Regions from separate parts of the Bradyrhizobium sp. SOJA106 genome, predicted to be linked through region 3. Evidence: predicted binding sites of a transcription regulator. Region 3 holds the regulator's gene; each other region holds the start of a gene.

Region 1 (5,406 bases), 120 kb from region 3:
AGGTGCGCCCGGTGAATACGCGCACGTCGGGGACCGGGAAGCGGATGCATTGGCCGCCGGCAGCGGTCAGCAGCACGTCATCGCGCTCGGTGCAGATCTGGACGTCGACGATCGCTTCGCCGTCGTCGAGCTTCATGGCGATGATGCCGGAGCGGCGGACGTCGACGAAGTCGGACAGCTTGTTGCGCCGGACATTGCCGCCCGTCGTCGCGAACATCACGTCGAGCTGGCCCCAGGTGGACTCGTCTTCGGGCAGCGGCATGATGGTGGTGATGCGCTCGCCCTGTTCCAGCGGCAGGATATTGATCATCGCCTTGCCGCGCGCGTTGGGAGCTGCCATCGGCAGCCGCCAGACCTTCTCCTTGTAGACCTGGCCGCGCGAGGAGAAGAACAGCACCGGAGTATGAGTCGAGGCCACAAAGAGCCGGCTGACGAAATCCTCGTCGCGGGTCTGCATGCCGGCGCGGCCCTTGCCGCCGCGGCGCTGGGCCCGATAGGCCGACAGCGGCACGCGCTTGACGTAGCCGGCGTGCGAGACGGTGACGACCATGTCCTCGCGCTGGATCAGGTCCTCGTCCTCGACCTCGCCCTCCTGCTCCATGATCACGGTCTTGCGCGGCGTGGCGAACTCCGCCTTCACCTCCGCAAGCTCAGTCTTGATGATGTCGAGGATGCGCCCACGCGAGCGCAGGATCTCGAGATAATCGCCGATCTCGCCGGCAAGCTTTGCCAGTTCCTCGCCGATTTCGTCGCGGCCGAGCGCGGTGAGGCGTGCGAGGCGCAGCTCGAGGATCGCCCTCGCCTGCTCCAGCGACAGGCGGATGGTGCCGTCCTCGTTGATGCGATGGCGGGGATCGTCGATCAGCGTGATGATGTCCTCGACGTCGCGCGCCGGCCAGTCGCGCGTCATCAGGGTTTCGCGGGCAGCCGCCGGTGTCGGCGAGTGCCTGATGACCTTGATGATCTCGTCGATATTGGCGACTGCGATGGCAAGCCCGACCTGCTCATGCGCGCGCTCGCGCGCCTTGCGCAGCTTGTACTTGGTCCGGCGGGTGACGACCTGTTCGCGGAAACCGACGAAGATCGTCAGCATGTCCTTCAGGTTCATCGTCTGCGGACGACCACTGTCGAGCGCGACGGCGTTGACGCCGAAGCTGGTTTGCAGCGGCGTGAACTTGTAGAGCTGATTGAGCACCACGTCGGGCACGGCATCGCGCTTGAGCTCGACCACGACGCGGTAGCCGTCGCGATCGGATTCGTCGCGCAGGTCGGCGATGCCCTCGATCTTCTTTTCCTTGTAGAGCTCGGCGATGCGCTCGACCATCGTCGCCTTGTTCACCTGATAGGGGATCTCGGTGATGACGATCGCCTCGCGCTCCTTGCGGATCGTCTCGAAGGTGACCTTGCCGCGCATCACGATGGAGCCACGGCCGAGGTGATAGGCGCTGCGGATGCCCTGGCGTCCCAGGATGATGCCGCCGGTGGGGAAATCCGGGCCGGGGATGATGTTGTTGAGCTCGTCGATCGTCAGCGCCGGATTGTCGATCAACGCGAGGCAGGCATCGATCACCTCGCCGAGATTGTGCGGCGGAATGTTAGTGGCCATGCCGACGGCAATGCCGCCGGCGCCATTGACGAGCAGGTTCGGGAACCGCGCCGGCAAAACCACCGGCTCCTTGGTCGAACCGTCGTAGTTATCCTGAAAGTCGACGGTTTCGTTATCGATGTCGTCGAGCAGCTTCAGCGCGATCTTGGCCAGGCGCGACTCGGTGTAGCGCATCGCCGCCGGCGGATCGCCGTCGACGGAGCCGAAATTGCCCTGCCCGTCGACCAGCAGCTCGCGCATCGAGAAAGGCTGCGCCATGCGCACCAACGCATCATAGATCGCCTGGTCGCCATGCGGATGGTATTGGCCCATGACGTCGCCGACGATACCGGCCGACTTCTTGTGCTTCTTGTCGGGCGTGTAGCCTTTCTCGTTCATCGCGAACAGGATGCGGCGATGCACCGGCTTCAGGCCGTCGCGTGCATCGGGCAGCGCGCGCGACACGATCACGCTCATGGCGTAATCGAGGTAGGACTTCTTCATCTCGTCGAGGATGGAGACGGGGCGAATGTCCGAGGGTTGCGCCGGCTGGTCGCCGGGCTTGTTGTCGTCGTCAGCCAAGGGGAAATCCGGTGAGGTTTATCTGGGAATCATATAGCGCATCGACGCCCCGATAACCACCCTTACGGCCCGTCCCAAGGTGCTTTTTCCGCTCATTCTTCCAATAACTTAAGCCCCTGCGACCGCCACTTGGGCGGCTTCCGGAGCAGCTTGCAGGAATTGCGCTTTGGCCCCTGTCAAACCGGGCGGCAGGAGCCCCGGCGAGCCCGCTGGCCGGGCGCGATCCGAGTTCATCCCAAACGTGAAGCGGGCCCGGAAGTCCCGAGCCCGTCCCGCCAATTAGTACGATCTGCTGACCTCGCGTGGAACGCGCCGCCCGATCCGGCCCGTTGTCGCGGGGTGGCCCGCCTCAGAACGGGATATCGTCGTCCATGTCGCTGTTGCGGCCACCGCCGCCGGCAGCCACGGGACGGCGCGGCGCGCTGCTGACGGGACCCGAGGAGCCGAAATCGCCGCCCGGCTCGTCGCCGAAGCTGCCGCCTCCTCCGCCCCCGCCGCGACCATCGAGCATCGTCAGCGTCGAGTTGAAGCCCTGCAGCACGACCTCGGTGGAGTACTTCTCAACGCCGCTCTGGTCGGTCCATTTGCGGGTCTGCAGCGCGCCCTCGATGTAAACCTTGGCGCCCTTCTTCAGGTACTGCTCGGCGACCTTGCAGAGACCTTCGTTGAAGATCACCACGCGGTGCCACTCGGTCTTTTCCTTGCGTTCGCCGCTGTTCTTGTCGCGCCAGGTCTCCGAGGTGGCGATGCTCAAATTCGCGATCGGCCGCCCGTCCTGGGTGCGGCGGATTTCGGGGTCCTTGCCGAGGTTTCCAACCAGAATGACCTTGTTGACGCTTCCCGCCATCGCCGCTCTCCACTCCAAATGCCATTGAATGTCAAAAGGCCGAACCCGCCCGCCGCGAAGCTCCGCCGCCCCGTTGAGCCGACCTATACGCTCGCGCGGGGTGATCAGCCCGTCGCCCCTCAGGTTATCCCCACATATAGCATCAGCCCTTGGCTTGTTCCAGATTTGTTCTTGTGCAGATCGCACTCAACGCGCGGCAGGACCGGGCGGAGGTGGCGTCAAAAATAGCAAGCGTCGGATGGAACTTTTTCCGGTTCCCGGCAACGGGCAAAAGCGCTTAACATTCATCAAGTTAGAAACGCCTCAGATGGTCCCTGACTGTTGCATTTCGGAGACGGACTCTGCCTCACCATTGAGCTACGGTTGCCTTGGAATTGAGTCCATATGGGCGTCGCGCCTGATCAACCGTTTCGGGGACTTCGAGAAGCGGACGAAACTGGGGAGACTGCAATGAATAAGATTTTGTTTGGTGCAATCAGTGCAATAGCGTTGGGCCTGTCGGCTCCCGCAAGCGCGGCGGATCTCGCGGCGCGTCCCTACACCAAGGCTCCGGCACCGGTGGTGGCGACCGTTTACGACTGGAGCGGCTTCTACATCGGCATCAACGGTGGCTGGGGTACGAGCCGCAATTGCTGGGATTTCGTGACACCGGTCGTCGGCACGCTGATCACAGACGGCTGCCATGACGCGTCGGGCGGCACGGTCGGCGGTCAAATCGGATATCGTTGGCAATCCGCCAACTGGGTGTTTGGCCTGGAAGGCCAGGGCAACTGGGCTGACTTCAGCGGAAACAACATCAGCCCGACTGCCCCGGGTCAGCAGAACCGTACTCGGATCGATGCCTTCGGCCTGATTACCGGCCAGGTCGGCTATGCCTGGAATAACGTTCTGTTCTACGTAAAGGGTGGTGGCGCGGTCGTGGGCGACAAATACGACCTCATCGTCGCGCCAGGTTTCGTGGGTGCAGGCACTACCTTCGGATCGGCCCGGGAAACCCGCTGGGGCGGAACGGTCGGCGCCGGTCTCGAATTTGGCTTCGCTCCAAACTGGTCGGTAGGCGTCGAGTACGATCACATCTTCCTCGGCAGTCGTAACGTCGACTTCACCCTCGGCGGCGTTCTCGTCCAGACCGAACGCGTCCGCCAGGACGTCGATATGGGTCTCGTTCGTATCAATTATCGCTGGGGTGGCCCGGTCATCGCGAAATACTGATATCCATCTGACATCATTCACAGATCAAAGGCCGGCCTTGCGCCGGCTTTTTTTTTGCGTGATCCCGAGCTGCGACAATCTGCCAACAATTATGACGTTTTGCAGCTGTTGTGGCTTTTGAGAGACACAACTTGCGGATTTGGTGGTGTAAGCACGGCGCCAGTTGGACCACGGCGTCCGATACCCTTCTGCACGCGGAAGGCAACAACAGAAACTGGGACTGGGATTTTGGTTGAAATGAAGAAAGTTTTGTTGGCTTCGGCCTGTTTGTTCGCTCTGGCTGCCCCCGCGTCGGCGGCTGATCTCGCGGCCCGCCCGTACACCAAGGCTCCGGTCGCAGTGGCCTCGGTCTACAACTGGACCGGCTTCTATCTCGGTATCGTCGGCGGCGGCGCTTGGGAAAACGCTTCGGGCGACCCGAAGATGAAGGGTGGCTTCGTCGGCGGCACCGCCGGCTACAACTGGCAGACCGGCAACGTCGTGTTCGGCATCGAGGCCGACGGCGCCTGGGCTGACGTCAGCGCCACGGCGACCGGCGCGACCGCTGTCCCCGGCTTCGGCGTTGTGACCGCAACCGCCAGCTCGAAGACCGACGCGATGGGCACTGTGCGTGGCCGCATCGGCTGGGCCGTCAACAACGTCCTGCTCTACGGCACGGGCGGCTACGCCTGGATCGACAACAAGATCACCCTCTCGGCGCTCGGCGTGAGCGCGTCGGACAGCAAGTGGCACTCCGGCTGGACCGTCGGCGCGGGCGTCGAAGCGTTCATCGCGCCGCAGTGGTCGATCAAGGGCGAATACCTGTATCGCAGCCTCGGCGGCGAGACCTACTTCGCCGGCGCCCTGCCCACCGGCACGCTCAACTTCCACACCGTGCAGGTCGGCGTGAACTATCACTTCGGCGGCCCGATCGTCGCGAAGTACTGAGCTTCGTCTCACGACCGACGTCATATCGTCACGAAAGGCCGGCCTCGCGCCGGCCTTTTTGTTTTTCGCGCGCCGCTGATTGGCGCCGGTCACGTGCGGATTCCCCAAACCCGCACTCGACGCTTCGCCTGTTCCAGATCCCTCACTCCTGCCAGATGCCGCCAGCGCGCCAACAATCCGTTGACGATTCGCAAAGTCCACTGGAAATCCGCGCTCGTTCTTCCTACGTTCGCTGCCATACCCATCGGCGCCG
Region 2 (5,406 bases), 3.7 Mb from region 3:
TCCGACTGGTTGGCGACGCGGTTCGCGACTTCCTGGACGTTGCCGGCGATGTCGGCGAGCTCGACGCCAAGACCGCCGATGCGGTCGGCGAGCTGGTCGATCAGCCGTTCAGCCAGCGTCCGGTTGGAGCCGGTGTCCATAACTGCAAGTTGTGCGACGGACATGTCTTAAGGGTCCTCCAGTCGGAGCCGTACGCCGGCCCCCCGCGGCATTCCCATTCCAATTCTGACGTTAAAGGATGATTCGCGGCCGGGGTCTTGCCTGAGCGTGCACAAGGCGCAATTTGCGCCTTGGCTTCTTGCTTGAGCACGGCCTTGTCGAAAAGCCGCTGCCCGCTTATTCGGGCCACGTCCTAAAGCTTGTAGGCGGTGCGAAATCCACCCCAGTGCCGGCCCTGGATGCGGATCGGGACATCGATCTCGCGCATCATGACGGTGTTTCCGTTGCCCATGTCACGCGCATAACTCTGGGCCAGGTACGAGCGGAGGTTGCGCGCGGCGGCGAGCCCCGCCGGATCGTTGAAGATCCGCCGGTTGCGGCTGTTGGCCGTATTCCAGGCGACGTCGCCCGGCCGCTGCGGATGCGAATAGATCTTGTTGTGCACCGGCAGGAAGCCGTTGCGGTCGACCATGGCGCAGAACGCCATGCGCGCGTCCTTGGCGAGGAAGGCCTCCTGGAACGGCGGCAGCGCGCGGTCGGCCCAGTCCAGATAGCGGGTGCGGTATTGCTGCGGATTGGTGCCGGCGATCTCGACATAGTCGGTGTCGAACAGATCGTCGATCTTGATCTCGCCGCGCGCCAGCGCCTGCTCGAAGATCCGGGTCAGTGCGTTGCCCGCCTCCATCGCGCGGGTGACGAACTCGGTATTCTCCTCGTGGATCGACCAGAGCCTGTCCTCGATCTTCTCGCAGAGCTCGGCATCGGGGGCAACGAACTGCGCGCGGGCGCCGGCCTTGGACTGCTCGGTCACGCGCAGGCGGCAGGCGCCGACGTCTTCGAGCCTGCCTTCGATCATCGTGAGCGGTGCCAGCCGTCCAGCGTCCGCGCCGCCGATCAGCACGCCGTCCATCGCAATCTCGTAGACCGGCATGACGCCGCGCGACGTCTCGAATTTGAGATGGCAGGGCAGCCGCTCGGTTTTGCGGCGGTCGTCGTGCTCGCTCTGGCGCAACAGCACTGCGCAACGCGATTTCAGCTTCTGCGCGAAGGTGGTGACCGCCTTGCCGGCGCTGGCGACGTTCTCGCCGTGGGTCTCGGCGGCCTTGGTCGCGGCGTCGATCTCGGCCGCGCTCTCGCCGACCGAGATGATGAACTCCGACGCGCTCGCGGCATTGCCAGAGATTTCGCTGGTGGTGGCATTCTGCTCGGCGACCGCGCCGTTGACGGTGTCGAACACCGGACGGATCGCCTCGATCGCCTGCGAGATGCGGTGTACGGCGTCGGCCGAGCCGGCGGCGTCGCGCTGGAGCGCGTCGATCTTCTTGGAGATCTCTTCCGTGGCGCCTTGCGTCTGCACCGCGAGTGCCTTCACCTCGGTGGCGACGACCGCGAAGCCTTTGCCGGCCGCACCCGCACGCGCGGCCTCGATGGTCGAGTTGAGCGCGAGCAGCGTCGTCTGCCGCGCGATCTGCGCGATCAGGTTGACCACATTGCCGATGGCGGCCGAGGACTCGCGCAGGCGATCGACATTGGCGCGGGCCTCCTGTGCCGCGGTGCTGGCCTCGTCGGCGAGCTTGCCGGCCGCGCGGACCTGCGCGCCGATGCCTTGCGCGGACTGGGTGAACTTGTCGGCGGCATGGGCGAAGGTCGAGGCGGTCGACTGCGCGGCGTTGGTCCGGCCGGTGAGGGCGTCGGTGCGGTCGCGGATGGCGGCAAGCGTCGCGGCGGTCGCTTCGGCGCCGCCAGCCACTGAATTGGCGGCGCGCTCGAGCTGGCGAATCATCGCCCCGAGCTCGAGTTCCAGCAGTTCCAGGATCTCCCGGGCCGAATCAGCCTCGGCGGCCGGAGCGGGCTCGGAATGGGCCGCCGGCTGCATAGCCTCGGGGGCGACCGCGGACGCAGCCGTATCAGGCAGACGCTTCCGAAATAATCCGAACGCCATCAGGTCTCTCTTGTCGGGGAACGGTCGGGCGCTATTTTCGCAGTCCGGAATGAAATCAGGGTTAACGCTGCCTGACTTCTAGGCACGGGCGAGTACGGTGTTACCTTAAAGTCGTAGAGCCTCTTTCATTCCGGTGGGTGGACGGCCTATAAGGCCGCGCTTCCCTAAGCTCACCTTGGCGCACGATTACGAGACCACGCATGGCCGGACATTCCCAATTCAAGAACATCATGCACCGCAAGGGGCGGCAGGATGCGCAGAAGTCGAAGTTGTTCGGCAAGCTGGCGCGGGAAATCACCGTCGCCGCCAAGCTCGGCACGCCAGACCCGGCCATGAACCCGCGCCTGCGCGCCGCCGTGATCGCCGCGCGCCAGGAGAACATGCCGAAGGACAATATCGAGCGCGCCATCAAGAAGGCGGCCGGTAACGACGGCGAGAACTATGACGAGATCCGCTACGAGGGCTACGGCCCCGGCGGCGTCGCCGTCATCGTCGAGGCGCTGACCGACAACCGCAACCGCGCCGCCTCCGACATCCGCTCCTTTTTCACCAAATCGGGCGGCAATCTCGGCGAAACCGGATCGGTCTCCTTCATGTTCGACCGCACCGGCATCATCGAATACGACCGCAGCGTCGCCGATGACGATGCGGTGCTCGATGCCGCGATCGAGGCCGGCGCCGACGACGTCGTCTCCGGCGAAGGCGGCCACGAGATCTACGCCTCGACCGAGAGCTATCGCGACGTCGCCAAGGCGCTGGAAGCCAAGTTCGGCGAGCCGCGCAAGGCCGCGCTGATCTGGAAGCCGCAGAACACGGTGTCAGTCGACGACGAGACCGGCGAGAAGCTGCTCAAGCTGATGGACCTGCTCAACGAGCACGACGACGTCCAGAACGTCTACGCCAATTTCGAGGTGTCGGACGCGCTGATGGCGAAGATGGGCGGGTAGGCCGTCGGGTAGCCTCATCCACCGCTGTCATCGCCCGCGAAGGCGGGCGATCCAGTATTCCAGAGACGCCAGAAGGATACGGATAAGCCGCGGCGTACTGGGTACCCCGCCTCCGCGGGGTACGACACCGAATGCGTTGATGGCGGCTCCGCTGCCGCTCCCCCACATCCCCTGTTACTTCCGTTCTGTTTCTGTTTCCCCCATCGCGGCCAGCCGCTATCACTGGCCCATGACTGCGCTCCCGATTCGTGGCCCCGTTCGCATCATCGGCATCGACCCCGGCCTGCGCCGCACCGGCTGGGGCGTGATCGAGGCTGAGGGCAATCGTTTGGTCTACATCGCCTGCGGTTCGGTGGAACCGCCGGACGATCTGCCGCTGTCGAGCCGCCTGCTCGCGATCCACGAGGGGCTCGCGGCGGTTCTGTCTGATCACAAGCCGATCGAAGCCGCGGTCGAGCAGACTTTCGTCAACAAGGACGGCGTCGCGACGCTGAAGCTCGGCCAGGCCCGCGGCGTCGCCATGCTGGCGCCCGCAATGTTCGGCATCAGTGTTGCCGAATACGCGCCGAACCAGGTCAAGAAGACGGTGGTCGGCGCCGGCCACGCCGACAAGCAACAGATCGCGATGATGCTGAAGATATTGCTGCCGAAAGCCGAGCCGCCGTCCGCGGACGCGGCCGATGCGCTCGCCATCGCCATCACCCACGCCCATCACCGCCAGAGCACGGCGCTCAGGCTGAAGGTGGTGGGGATATGATCGGTCGATGCAACTCATGGTCGTCATCTCCGGGCTTGTCCTGGGCATCCACGTTCTTTCTTGATGATCGCGAAGTCGTGGATGGCCGGGTCAAGCCCGGCCATGACGACAGAGGAGTGTCCGCCGCGATCGAGGTCCTAAAATGATCGGCAAGCTCAAGGGCCTGATCGATTCCTACGGCGAGGATTTCGTCATCCTCGACGTCGGCGGCGTCGGTTATCAGGTGCATTGCTCGTCGCGCACGTTGCAGCATCTGCCTTCGCCCGGCGAGGCCGCCGTGCTGTCGATCGAGACCTATGTTCGCGAGGATCAAATAAAACTGTTCGGCTTCCGGACCGACCAGGAGCGCGAATGGTTTCGCCTGCTCCAGACCGTGCAGGGCGTCGGCGCCAAGGTCGCACTCGCGGTGCTCGGTACGCTGGCGCCGGCCGATCTCGCCAATGCCATCGCGCTCCGCGACAAGGCCGCGGTGTCGCGCACGCCTGGCGTCGGACCCAAGGTCGCTGAACGCATCGTCACCGAATTGAAGGACAAGGCGCCAGCCTTCGCCAACGTCGATCCCGCCGTAGTTCATCTCGCCGGCGCCGTTGACGACCAGCGCGCGCCGCGCCCGGTGGCGGATGCGATCTCCGCCCTGGTCAATCTCGGCTACGGCCAGCCGCAGGCAGCTGCCGCGATTGCCTCGGCATCGCGCAGTGCCGGTGAAGGCGCCGAGACGGCCCAGCTCATCCGGCTCGGCTTGAAGGAGCTCGCGAAGTGAGCGATCCCAGGGCTTCCCGCATGGTCTCGCCCGAGCGCCGCAGCGACGATGTCGGCGACACCGCGCTGCGCCCGCAATCGCTCTCCGACTTCGTCGGCCAGCAGCAGGCGCGCAAGAATCTCTCGATCTTCATCGAGGCGGCGCGCAAGCGCGGCGAGGCCCTGGATCACGTGCTGTTCGTCGGTCCCCCCGGCCTCGGCAAGACCACGCTGGCGCAGATCGTGGCGAAAGAGCTCGGCGTCGGCTTTCGCGCGACGTCAGGCCCTGTCATCGCCAAGGCCGGCGATCTCGCCGCGCTACTGACCAATCTCGAAGAGCGCGACGTGCTCTTCATCGACGAGATCCATCGCCTGAGTCCGGCGGTGGAAGAGGTGCTCTATCCCGCGATGGAGGATTTCCAGCTCGACCTCATCATCGGCGAGGGGCCGGCGGCGCGCTCGGTCAAGATCGAGCTGTCGAAATTCACCCTCGTCGGCGCCACCACGCGCGCAGGCCTGCTCACCAATCCCTTGCGCGACCGTTTCGGCATTCCGGTCCGGCTCAATTTCTACACCATCGAGGAGCTCGAGAGCATCGTCACCCGCGGCGCCCGCGTGCTCAACGTCGGCATGAGCGCTGACGGCGCCAACGAGATCGCGCGCCGCGCCCGCGGCACGCCGCGCATCGCCGGCCGTCTGCTCCGCCGCGTGCGCGACTTTGCTTCAGCCGCCAACGCCGAAAAGATCGACCGAGAGATCGCCGACCACGCGCTGAGCGCGCTCGAGGTCGACGCCGCGGGCCTGGACGCCATGGACCGCCGCTACCTCTCGACCATCGCGCTCAACTATGGCGGCGGTCCCGT
Region 3 (5,406 bases):
CCCTCGTCGTAGAGGCCGCCGCCGAATTCCAGCCGCATGCGCGTCCGGTCCGGTACCCAGAGCTCAACGACGCGAATGAAGGTCTTCATCGAACGTGCCCGCCGCCTCGTGCCAAGACGCCAGCCAAGACACCAGCCGAGACAGCATCGGGCATTTACTTGCGGAGCGGACGGTCAAAATTCAGGCAGGACAGCGCAAACTTCGTGCGGCGGGAAGGCGGTGGGCTGACCTCGTCCGCCCGGATGTCGAGAGACGCAAGCCACACCACGTCGCCGGCCACGGCCGGCGATGGCGATCTCTCTTCCTGGCCCGGGCTGTCGGCCCGGGATATCTGCGTCAGCCGATCGGCAGACGCGGAGTTGCCGGCCGGTTCTCGGCACTGACCTGCGGCTTGTGCTCGCGCTCGCCAAGCGGCTGCGTCACGGGCAGTTGCAGCACAGTTGCTTGCTGGCCTTCGACGAGTTGCGTCACCAGCACGTATTTGCCGTCGGGGAACTCGATCGCATCATGATGGCGATCGGGAATGTGCGGATCGATCTTGCCGAACTTGCCGACGCGCGAGTTGACGGTGCGCGTCCAGATCCAGCGATTGTCGTAGCGGACGTTGTCGGCGAAGGCGAGCTCCGTTCCCGGCAGCAGGCAGACCGCGACTGTTGGATCGGCCGCGGAGGCAAAGCCGCGCGTCGAGGTGCCGCGGAAAGTTGTCGTCACGATCGTCTCGCCGACTTCGGCAGGGCGCGATGCGACGGCATGCAGGCTGTAGTCACACATCGTGGGTGCTCCTCATGCGGAGATAGCAACCCGCGCCTCTGTCTTACGAGGCGCAGGCCTCTATCAGAGTGGAAGCATCATAGCGTCTGCGCGGTTATAGGCAAATCTGCGGCTCGCCACCGCAGCATGCGATCACATTATCTTTCCCGAAGGCGCTAGGAACAAACCCTGCTTTCGCGCATTCGGTGGGCGCGTGTCAGCGGCCGGCGGGCGCCGACCAGCCGGAATATGGCCAGACCGATTGTGATGGCTGCGTGAGCGCATTGCGCGCGTTTCGGACTTGCTCGCTCGCTACCGTTTCCTTGGCGGTGTCCTTGCGGACATGGCGATGCGATGGTGCAGCAACGGCTTGCGACGTTGATCCCGCAATCAGCGCTGCGGCCACCGTGCTCAGGATGATCTTGCGCATGACGTCTCCTCGAACCTTCAAAAGCCATCCCGAAGCGGTCTGCTTGGTGCGGCGTGCCGAGGATGTAGCGTCGGAGCAGGGGCCGGATAATCTGAGCGAAACCAGAAAGACTATCCAGCGGGAGCGGACAATCATCCGCTCCGATCTCTGATGGCGATGCCGACCGGAGCGCGCGGACAGCGCGCTCAGGACTTGCGGTATCAGTACTTCCGATAAAGCCCGATCAGCTTGCCCTGAATCTTGACCCGGTTCGGCGGCAGGATGCGCACCTCATAGGCCGCATTGGCGGGCTCGAGCGCGATCGAGGCGCCACGACGGCGGAAGCGCTTCAAGGTCGCTTCCTCGTCGTCGATCAGCGCCACCACGATGTCGCCGGTGTCGGCGGTCTCGTTGCGCTGGATCAGCGCCATGTCGCCGTCGAGGATGCCGGCTTCCACCATGGAATCGCCGCGCACCTCGAGCGCGTAATGCTCGCCCGAGCCGAGCATGTCGGGCGGGACGCTGATCGTATGGCTGCGAGTCTGCAACGCCTCGATCGGCGTGCCGGCCGCAATGCGGCCCATCACCGGCACGGCGACGGGGCGCTCGCCCTCGTCGGCGGGCGGGCTGGACGTCGTCCTCACCTTGCCGAGATTGCCTTCGATGACGCTCGGCGTGAAGCCGCGGCGGTTGCCGGCCGCGGCCTGCAGCTCGGGCAGCTTGATGACTTCGATGGCGCGGGCGCGATTGGGCAGGCGGCGGATGAAGCCGCGCTCCTCGAGTGCGGTGATCAGGCGATGGATGCCCGACTTCGAGCGCAGATCGAGCGCGTCCTTCATCTCGTCGAAGGAGGGCGGCACGCCGCTTTCCTTCAATCGCTCGCTGATGAACCGCAGGAGCTCGTATTGTTTGCGCGTTAACATCTCGACCAAAATCCCCCGGTTGATGTCGTTCGATTCCGAGACGCTGAATTCAGCGATAAGCCGCTACATGCTCGAAACAAATCATGAACGGACACTATATGTTCGATACATGTTCCGCAACTGCTTAATTTACCGTGAACGCGACAAAGTTCGCGCCACGCGTGTAGCCGGCGCGTTCAGACCGGCAGGCGCAGCACCTCGCAAGGCGTGCCCGCTTCGGCCTTCGGCGCGAACGGCGCGCGCACCAGAAGTGCCTGTGCCGCAGCGAGATTCGCAAGCAGTGAGGAATCCTGGTGATTGACGGGAACGGCGATCAGCGTGCCGTCGTCGCGCGTCTCCAGCCGTGCGCGCAGATAATCCTCACGCTGGTCGTTGGCGCCGACGTCGCGGCCGAGCACCGCCCGTTCGCGGCGATGGTGAATCACGGAACGGCCCGACAGCGCGCGAATCAGCGGCACCATGAACAGGAAGGCACACACATAGGATGACACGGGATTGCCGGGCAGCCCGATCACGCGCATTGCCGCCAGGCGTCCATGCATCATCGGCTTGCCGGGCCGCATCGCGATCTTCCAGAATGTGATCGCGATCCCCTCGGCCGTCAGTGCCTGCTGGACCAGATCGTGGTCGCCGACCGAGGCGCCGCCGGTGGTGATCAGGATGTCGGCGCCGCTCTCGCGGGCGCGGCGGATGCCCGCCGTGGTGGCGTCCAGGGTATCGGCGGCAACACCGAGATCGACGGTATCGGCCCCCTCGCTGCGCGCGAGCGCGTGAAGGGCGTAGCCATTGGAATAGACGATCTGGCCGGGGCCAGGCGTGGCGCCCGGCATCACAAGCTCGTCGCCGGTGGCGAGGATCGCGACTTTCGGGCGGCGGCGGACGGGCAGAAGCGGGTGATTCATGCCGGCGGCGAGTGCAAGGTCGCGCTCGGTCAGCCGGATGCCCTCGCGCAGCAGCACGTCGCCCTCGCGGAAATCGACGCCGGCCGGGCGGATGTGCCGTCCCGTCACTGCCGCTTCCTTGATGGTGATGCGCCCGCCGTCCACGACCGTGTCCTCCTGGATCACGACCGCATCGGCGCCATCGGGAACGACGCCGCCGGTGAAGATCCGCACGGCTTCGCCGCTACCGACCGATCCCGCAAACGGCCGGCCCGCCGCGACTTCGCCGATCACGGTGAGCTGGGACTCGGTTGTCGCGGCATCGGCCGCGCGCACCGCATAGCCATCCATCGCCGACATCGCCTGCGGCGGCTGCGTGCGCCGCGCAGCGACGTGGCGGGCGAGCACGCGGTGGAAGGCGTGGTCGAGGGCGACCATCTCTTCAGGCAGCGGCTCTGCGCCGGCAAGCACCGCGGCAAGCGCGTCAGAAACCGGCATCAGGGCCACGGGTGAAAACTCCAGCTACGCCCCTTCGGGCAAATCGGCGGCGAGAGTTCTAGCCGAGTGCAGGCGCAGAGGCAAAAAGGCGGTCACGCAGGATGATTCATCCTGTGTGATCCGCACTGCAGTGAAAGACTGACGTCAAATCCGCCGCGGCATGATCCGGAAGGCGAGACAGACCGGTATGAGGATGGCCATGGCGAGGATGAGAAGGACGAGCGCCACGGCCAGCATCGGTCAACTCCCCGGCTGCTCGTCCGGACTGACGTCCGGCGCTTTGGGACTCTGATCCTTGTCGGGCAGCGGATCGGCTTGCGATTTCAGGTCGGCGGCCTTGCTGATCAATTTGGCGGAGAGCTCAGAATCCGAGGTGGTTCTGGCGTATTTCATCAGCAGCGAGGCCTGCTTGGTGAGGTAGGTTTTGCCCAACACGAGGATGAGTCCGATGTAGAATTCCCAACGGAGTCATGAGTCCGCCCGCGAACATTCGTTCCGGGAACTCCGTACAAAATTGCACAAAGTGATTTGGTTCCTCATTCTGCGCCAAATTAGTTCCAGCACCGGCTGACCCGGTAACAGGCCGAACCGCACCGAACGTCAAACCCCAAGTGCTTTCAGTGCCTTCCCGACATCGTGGGCGAGGTCACGTGCACCGCGGTCAAGCCACGGGCGCGGGCCCCCTCGATGTTCTCGGCAAGATCGTCGAAGAACACGATCCGGTTGGCGGGCACGCCGATGGCGGCCACGACATGGTCGAAAGCCTCCGCGTCCGGCTTGCGTAGGCCGATGCTGGAGGAGAGGTAGATCTCTCGGAAATGGCCAAGCAACTCGGCATATTCTTTCGAGAAATAGTCCACATGCGGCCGGTTGGTGTTGGAGAACGCGTAGAGCGGCATCTGCCTTGCCGCACGCGGCAACAGCTCGGCGATATCAGGCATCTCGCCGGCGAAAATCGCGTTCCACCCCTCCAGGAACTGCGCATCCGAAATGCCGATCCCGAGTGAGGTGCGCAGCGAGGCGAAATAGTCCTCGTCGCTGATCTTACCGAGCTCGTGCAGCCGGTAGGCCTCATCGCGCACGTAGCGCGCGACGATGGCTTCGGGCTTGCAGCCGGCATGTCCCGCCCAGCAGTCGATCGCCTTGGAGAAATCGATGTCGAGCACCACGCGCCCGAGATCGAACAGAAGCGCATCGGCGCTGCCGGGAGAGAGCGAAGTCACCTGCATCCTTTCATTCAGTACCGATACGGGTCATGGTCGAACAGCGGGAACGCGCTGAACACGCTCGGCGCATTTGTCGCGGTCGCCGGATGCAGGCAGGACTTGTTGACCTCGGCGAACGACGTGGCGCCCAAGAGGCCGAGGCAGCGCAGCACCTCGTCCTCCAGCAGTTCCAGCATTCGCGTGACGCCAGCTTCGCCCGCCGCCGCCAGCGCCCAGCATTGCAGCCGGCCGATGCCGACGAGGTCGGCGCCCGCCGCGATCGCCTTGACGATGTCGGTGCCGCGGCAGAAGCCGCCGTCGACCATGATCTTGGCGCGGCCCTTCACGGCATCGACGATCTCAGGGAGCACGTGCATGGCCCCGCGGCCGTGATCGAGCTGGCGCCCGCCATGGTTGGAGACGTAGATCCACTCGACGCCATGGTCGAGCGCGATCAGCGTATCCTCGGCGGTGGCGATGCCCTTGAGGATCAGCGGTATCTTGAATTTGTCCTTGATCATCTTCACGGTCCGCCACTCCAGACCCTTCTGGAAATCGCCGCCGGTGGCGCGCAGGCGGCTTTCGCGAACATAGCGCTTGGCGATGTCACGTTCACGACGGCTGTAATGGGCGGTGTCGACGGTCAGGCAGAATGCGGCATAGGCGTTTCTCTCGGCGAGGCTGACGACATCGGCGACAAAGGCGTCGTCGCCGCGGACATAGAGCTGGTAGAGACGCAG
Region 4 (5,406 bases), 2.6 Mb from region 3:
GCTTCGACCTCGCCCGCTTCATCCGGACCTCGTCCTCGGTGCCGATCGTGATGCTGACGGCGCGGCATGAAGCCGAGGCCCGCATCGAGGGGCTGCAGATCGGCGCCGACGATTACGTGGCAAAGCCGTTCGAGCCGCGCGAGCTGGCGCTGCGCATCAACAACATCCTCAAGCGCGCCGCGCCGCCGCCACAAACCGCGGTGATCGAGAAGATCGCCTTCGGCCCCTATGTCTACCATCTCGATCGCGGCGAATTGCGCCAGGGCGAGGAGGTCATCCACCTCACCGACCGCGAGCGTGAGATGCTGCGGATCCTGTCGGAGACACCGGGCGAGACCGTGCCGCGCAGCGCGCTGACCGGCAATGGCAGCGTCAACGAGCGCGCCGTTGACGTGCAGATCAACCGCCTCCGGCGCAAGATCGAGACCGATCCCGCCAATCCGCTGTTCCTCCAGGCGGTGCGGGGCATCGGCTACCGCCTGGTGGCCTCGCCATAAATCAGTGAAGCGCGAGCGATGAGCACGATCGATACCGGCCTGACGCTTCTGAAGAGCGCCGCCGGCCGCGTCTCGGCCGCCAATGGCTGGATGGGCAATGCGTTCAAGGGCTGGATGCCGACCGGGCTCTATGCCCGCGCGCTGCTGATCATGATCGTGCCGATGGTGATCCTGCAATCGGTCGTCGCCTTCGTGTTCATGGAGCGACACTGGAATACGGTGACGCGCCGCCTGTCAGCCGCGGTGGTGCAGGACATCGCCGCGCTGATCGACGTCTACAAGGGCTATCCGCAGGACAAGGACCGCGACCAGATCCGCCGCATCGCGCAGCAACGCCTCGGCCTCGTCGTCGATTTCCTGCCCGCCGGTGACATGCCGCCGCCGGGACCAAAGCCGTTCTTCTCGCTGCTCGACCAGACGCTGTCGGTGCAGCTCGGCCGCCAGATCGGACGCTCGTTCTGGATCGACACCGTCGGCCGCTCCAACCTGGTCGAGATCCGCATCCAGCTCGACGATGCCGTGATGCGCGTGTTCGCGCAGCGCAGCGCGGCCTATGCCTCGAACTCGGAGATCTTCCTGTTCTGGATGGTCGGCACGTCCTCGATCCTGCTGATCGTTGCGGTGCTGTTCCTGCGCAACCAGATCAAGCCGATCCTGCGCCTTGCCGACGCCGCCGAAAGCTTCGGCAAGGGCCGCGAAGCCCCGAACTTCAGACCCAGAGGTGCGCGCGAGGTGCGGCGCGCGGCGGTCGCCTTCATCGAGATGAAGTCGCGCATCGAGCGCACCATGGAGCAGCGCACCGCGATGCTCGCCGGCGTGAGCCATGACCTGCGCACAATCCTGACCCGCTTCAAGCTCGAGCTGGCGCTGATCGGCGACAATCCCGAGCTCGAGGGCATGCGCAAGGACGTCGACGAGATGTCAATGATGCTGGAGGATTACCTCGCTTTTGCCCGCGGCGATTCCGGCGAGCAGTCGCAGCCGACCGACATGGCGCAGGCCCTGGAAGAGCTGCGCAGCGATGCCGAGCGCCACGGCCACACCGCGACCGTGGCCTTCCACGGCCTGCCCGTCGTCACGGTGAAGCCGGCCTCGTTCAAGCGCTGCCTCGCCAACCTCGTCACCAACGCCGCGCGCTACGGCAAGGCCATCGCCATCACCGGCCAGCGCGATCACCGCTATCTCACCGTCACCGTCGATGACGACGGCCCGGGCATTCCCGTCCACTTGCGCGAAGAGGTGTTCAAGCCGTTCCTGCGGCTCGACAACGCCCGCAACCAGGATGAAGGCGGCACGGGCCTCGGCCTCGCCATCGCCCGCGACATCGCCCGCTCCCACGGCGGCGACATCACGCTCGGCGACAGCCCGATGGGGGGATTGAGAGCAAGCGTGAGAATTCCGGTGTAGTTTCTTACCTCGCCCGCTTGCGGAGAGAGGTCGAATTCGATCGCCGATCGAATGAGGGGGTACAGGTCTCAGGACAATCTCATTCGCGGAGAGAGGCCCCTCACCCCGACCCTTCCAGCGCGAGCGAAGCTCGTCGCGGCCCCGTAAGAACGGGGCGAGGGAGCACACCGGCATTTGCCGCTTACTTCGGCAGCAACGCTTTCAGCTTGTCCACGTCGCGCACGTTCATCTTGAAGCCGCCGGGCATCACGATGTCGCCCGGCTTCTGGTCCGGCTTGCAGGCGCCTAGCCACTTCGCTTCGAGCGTCATGGAGGTATCGCGGCCCGCGGCACCGGCAGCGCCGCCTTGCGCGTGCGAGGAGGTCTTCACCGTGTAGGCAGAATTGAAATCGCCCGTAATCTCGGCATGCGAGGTCGTGCTGATGCCGGCGACGCTGCACTCGGAATCGCTGACATAGCCGGTCGCGGTCTTCTTGATGTCCTGCTTGGAGCAGATCTGCTTGGCCATCGGGGAGACGTTGTTGCTCATCTCCTTGTCGACGGTCTCGTCAGTGCAGTGCTGCATGGTCATTTCGGGCATCGCCGAGCCGCTCCTGACCATCTTCATTTCCCAGAGACCGGCCTTGCGCACCGGCAGGTCGTCGGCGCCGGCTGCGCCCGCCGACAAGACGAGGCAAAGGCTTGAGCCGAGCAAAGCGAGTTTGCGCGTCATGTTCGAGGCTCCCGGCTTGAGAGAGGCAGCGTTACGACGACGCCTCAGTACAGCGTGCGGATCGGCTGTTCGGCGGCGCCATAGGGCACCCAGCGGCAGGAGAACGAGATATAGCCGCCCTCATAGGCCTGCACCGCGAGGAATTTCACGACCTTGCCGTAGCGCGCGCAGTGATCGACCGCGACCTGACGGGCATCGACCTGGGTCGCCATCGAATAGGCGATGATGCCGCCGGTGTCGTTGCCCTTGAACGGCGGGACCGGAAGGATGTCAGCGCGCGCCGATTGGCTCGCCAAAATACCCAGGGCGAGAAGGCCCGCGGCCGCAATGATTCGCATTCCCGTTACTCCAGTTTGGAGGCGCCAGTTTACGGCGCCGGGATGGAAGTGAAAAGAACCGAAGCCCTGCCGGCCACGCCCTTATGGTCAACTCCTCGCCAAGTGTTGCCGCGCTGCACTTGACCCCGCCCGGCCTTCGCGGCACCGTCCGAACTTCGCAAGACCAGCTGTCCGGATTGCCCATGCGCGCCCTCTCCCTGAAATCGCTCCGCTTTGCCACCGTGCTCGGCCTCATGTTCGGAGCGCTGTCGCTCGGTGAGGCGAAGGCCGCCAATCCGCTCGAGTTGAACTTCTGGCTGAGCGGGCCGCGCTATGACGGCGCCGTCGCCGATTGCGACAAGGCGCTGCCGACGATTGCCACCCAGTTCTGGGAGAAGGAAAGCTCGTTCTGGAATTCCCCGTTGAAGATCACGGGGTTCGCCGCCGTTCACGAGGTCGCGTTCCGGCCCTGGCAGTCCGACAACATTCCGCGCCGCTATTGCACCGGCGACGCCCTGCTCAACGACGGCAAGGTGCGCAAGGTGCATTTCTCGATCATCGAGGACGGCGGCTTTGCCGGCTACGGCAACGGCGTCGAATGGTGCGTGGTCGGGCTCGACCGCAACTGGGCCTACAATCCGGCCTGCCGCGCTGCCCGGCAGTAATTCGAGAAGCCTGATTCGGCCCGATCAGGCCGCCGAACGTGTCTCGGCTGAATTTTGTTCTTGAAATGTTCCTTTCGCCTGCTAGGCTGGCTGCACAGTCTAGTTGAGGGGCATCGCCATGTTTCATTCCAGATTGCATTCATTCTCCCGCCTGATGATCTCGCTGACCCTGGCTGCCGGGCTGGTCACGCTGGCCGGCGGCGCCAAGGCGCAGGACAAGCGGCAGAACGCGCCCGGCGAATTCGATTTCTATGTGCTGTCGCTGTCATGGTCGCCCTCGTTCTGCGAGGAGGCGGCGGAGCGCGGCGGCCGCTCCCAGATCCAGTGCAGCGGCCGGCCCTACGCCTTCGTGGTGCACGGGCTATGGCCGCAATATGAGAGCGGTTTCCCCGAATATTGCCAGCGGCCGGCGCCGCGGCTGAACCGCAACATCGTCTCCTCAATGCTCGATCTGATGCCGGCGCCGGGCCTGATCTTCAACGAATGGGACAAGCACGGCACCTGCTCCGGTCTCGAAGGCCGCAGCTATTTCGAGATGATCCGCAAGGCGCGCGCCGCGATCAAAATTCCGGCCGAGTATCTCGACTTGTCGCAGGCCAAGACCGTGGCGCCGGCGGAGGTCGAGGAGGCCTTCATCAAGGCCAATCCGGGCCTGAGCAATGCCGCCATTTCGGTCACCTGCAACCGGACGCGGCTGTCCGAAGTGCGCATTTGCCTCAGCAAGGATCTGCAATTCCGCTCCTGCGAGGAAACCGACCGCCGCGCCTGCCGCCGCGACCAGGTGACGATGCCGCCGATCAGGGGCGGTTGAGGCACAACTCTCTCGTCGTCATTCCGGGATGGTGCGCTAGCACCAGACCCGGAATCTCGGGATTCTCAGGTGCGCAATTGCGCACCATAGCTCGGTGCTAACGCACCGCCCGAAATGACGGCAGTTACTTTCATCGCGCGATGTCGTAACTGTCCGCCATGAACTACCGCCACGCTTTCCATGCCGGCAACTTCGCCGATGTCATCAAGCACATCGTGCTGGCGCGCATCATCACGTACCTGCAGGACAAGCCGGGCGCGTTCCGCGTCATCGACACCCATGCCGGCGCCGGGCTCTACGATCTCGAAAGCGACGAGGCGCGGCGCGGCGGCGAGTGGCTGACCGGCATCGCGCGGCTGATGCAGGCACGTCTTTCCAACGAGACTGCGGCGCTGACGAAACCCTATCTCGACATCGTCCGCGCCTTCAATCCGAAGGGCGAGCTCAAGGCTTATCCGGGCTCGCCGCTGATCGCGCGCGGCCTGCTCCGGCCGCAGGACCGGCTCGTTGCCTGCGAGCTCGAGCCGAAGGCGCGCAAGGCGCTGATCGACGTGCTGCGACGCGACGAGCAGGCCCGCGTCGTCGATCTCGACGGCTGGGTCGCGCTGCCCGCCTTCGTACCGCCGAAGGAGCGACGCGGCCTCGTGCTGATCGATCCGCCGTTCGAGGACAAGGACGAGTTCGAAAAGCTCGGCGAAGCCTTCGCAAAGGCCTTCGCGAAATGGCCGACCGGTATCTATGTAATCTGGTATCCGGCCAAGAACCGGCGCGCCACCGACACGCTGGCGCAATCGGTGGCACGGCTCGCAGCCGCAGCAAAGCCTCCCGGAAAATGTCTGCGCCTCGAATTCAGCGTGTCGCCGCAGCTTGATGGCGCAGCGCTCACCTCCACGGGGCTCCTGATTGTCAATCCCCCCTACACACTGCAAGGCGAACTCAAGACCATCCTGCCGGAGCTCGAAATGCCGCTTGGCCAGGGCGGCGCTGCCAGATTCCG

What was found. The regulator LexA, encoded in region 3, represses DNA repair genes until DNA is damaged. The targets are predictions, from matches to a motif close to TGTTCNNNNTGTGTTCNG.
Region 1: the regulator LexA is predicted to act here: its motif matches at 3,170-3,187, upstream of AC5V87_RS21720 (single-stranded DNA-binding protein).
Region 2: the regulator LexA is predicted to act here: its motif matches at 3,230-3,247, upstream of ruvC (crossover junction endodeoxyribonuclease RuvC).
Region 4: the regulator LexA is predicted to act here: its motif matches at 3,654-3,671, upstream of AC5V87_RS35040 (ribonuclease T2 family protein).

What each region holds. Positions count from the first base shown of each region.
Region 1 covers NZ_CM182549.1:4,696,480-4,701,885, forward strand. Annotated here, with positions in the region: gene gyrA (DNA gyrase subunit A) at 1-2,167, opposite strand, end outside; gene AC5V87_RS21720 (single-stranded DNA-binding protein) at 2,517-3,014, opposite strand; gene AC5V87_RS21725 (outer membrane protein) at 3,465-4,226, shown strand; gene AC5V87_RS21730 (outer membrane protein) at 4,464-5,153, shown strand.
Region 2 covers NZ_CM182549.1:1,113,304-1,118,709, forward strand. Annotated here, with positions in the region: gene AC5V87_RS05185 (methyl-accepting chemotaxis protein) at 1-164, opposite strand, end outside; gene AC5V87_RS05190 (methyl-accepting chemotaxis protein) at 353-2,101, opposite strand; gene AC5V87_RS05195 (YebC/PmpR family DNA-binding transcriptional regulator) at 2,302-3,048, shown strand; gene ruvC (crossover junction endodeoxyribonuclease RuvC) at 3,278-3,805, shown strand; gene ruvA (Holliday junction branch migration protein RuvA) at 3,948-4,565, shown strand; gene ruvB (Holliday junction branch migration DNA helicase RuvB) at 4,586-5,406, shown strand, end outside.
Region 3 covers NZ_CM182549.1:4,814,910-4,820,315, reverse strand. Annotated here, with positions in the region: gene AC5V87_RS22300 (GAF domain-containing protein) at 1-89, opposite strand, end outside; gene AC5V87_RS22295 (hypothetical protein) at 337-771, opposite strand; gene AC5V87_RS22290 (hypothetical protein) at 968-1,180, opposite strand; gene lexA (transcriptional repressor LexA) at 1,381-2,082, opposite strand; gene AC5V87_RS22280 (molybdopterin molybdotransferase MoeA) at 2,259-3,470, opposite strand; gene AC5V87_RS22275 (hypothetical protein) at 3,702-3,896, opposite strand; partial or broken gene AC5V87_RS22270 (HAD-IA family hydrolase) at 4,062-4,690, opposite strand; gene AC5V87_RS22265 (alpha-hydroxy acid oxidase) at 4,699-5,406, opposite strand, start outside.
Region 4 covers NZ_CM182549.1:7,421,768-7,427,173, forward strand. Annotated here, with positions in the region: gene AC5V87_RS35015 (response regulator) at 1-497, shown strand, start outside; gene AC5V87_RS35020 (ATP-binding protein) at 516-1,904, shown strand; gene AC5V87_RS35025 (DUF3617 domain-containing protein) at 2,086-2,616, opposite strand; gene AC5V87_RS35030 (hypothetical protein) at 2,661-2,954, opposite strand; gene AC5V87_RS35035 (hypothetical protein) at 3,137-3,598, shown strand; gene AC5V87_RS35040 (ribonuclease T2 family protein) at 3,717-4,409, shown strand; gene AC5V87_RS35045 (23S rRNA (adenine(2030)-N(6))-methyltransferase RlmJ) at 4,568-5,406, shown strand, end outside.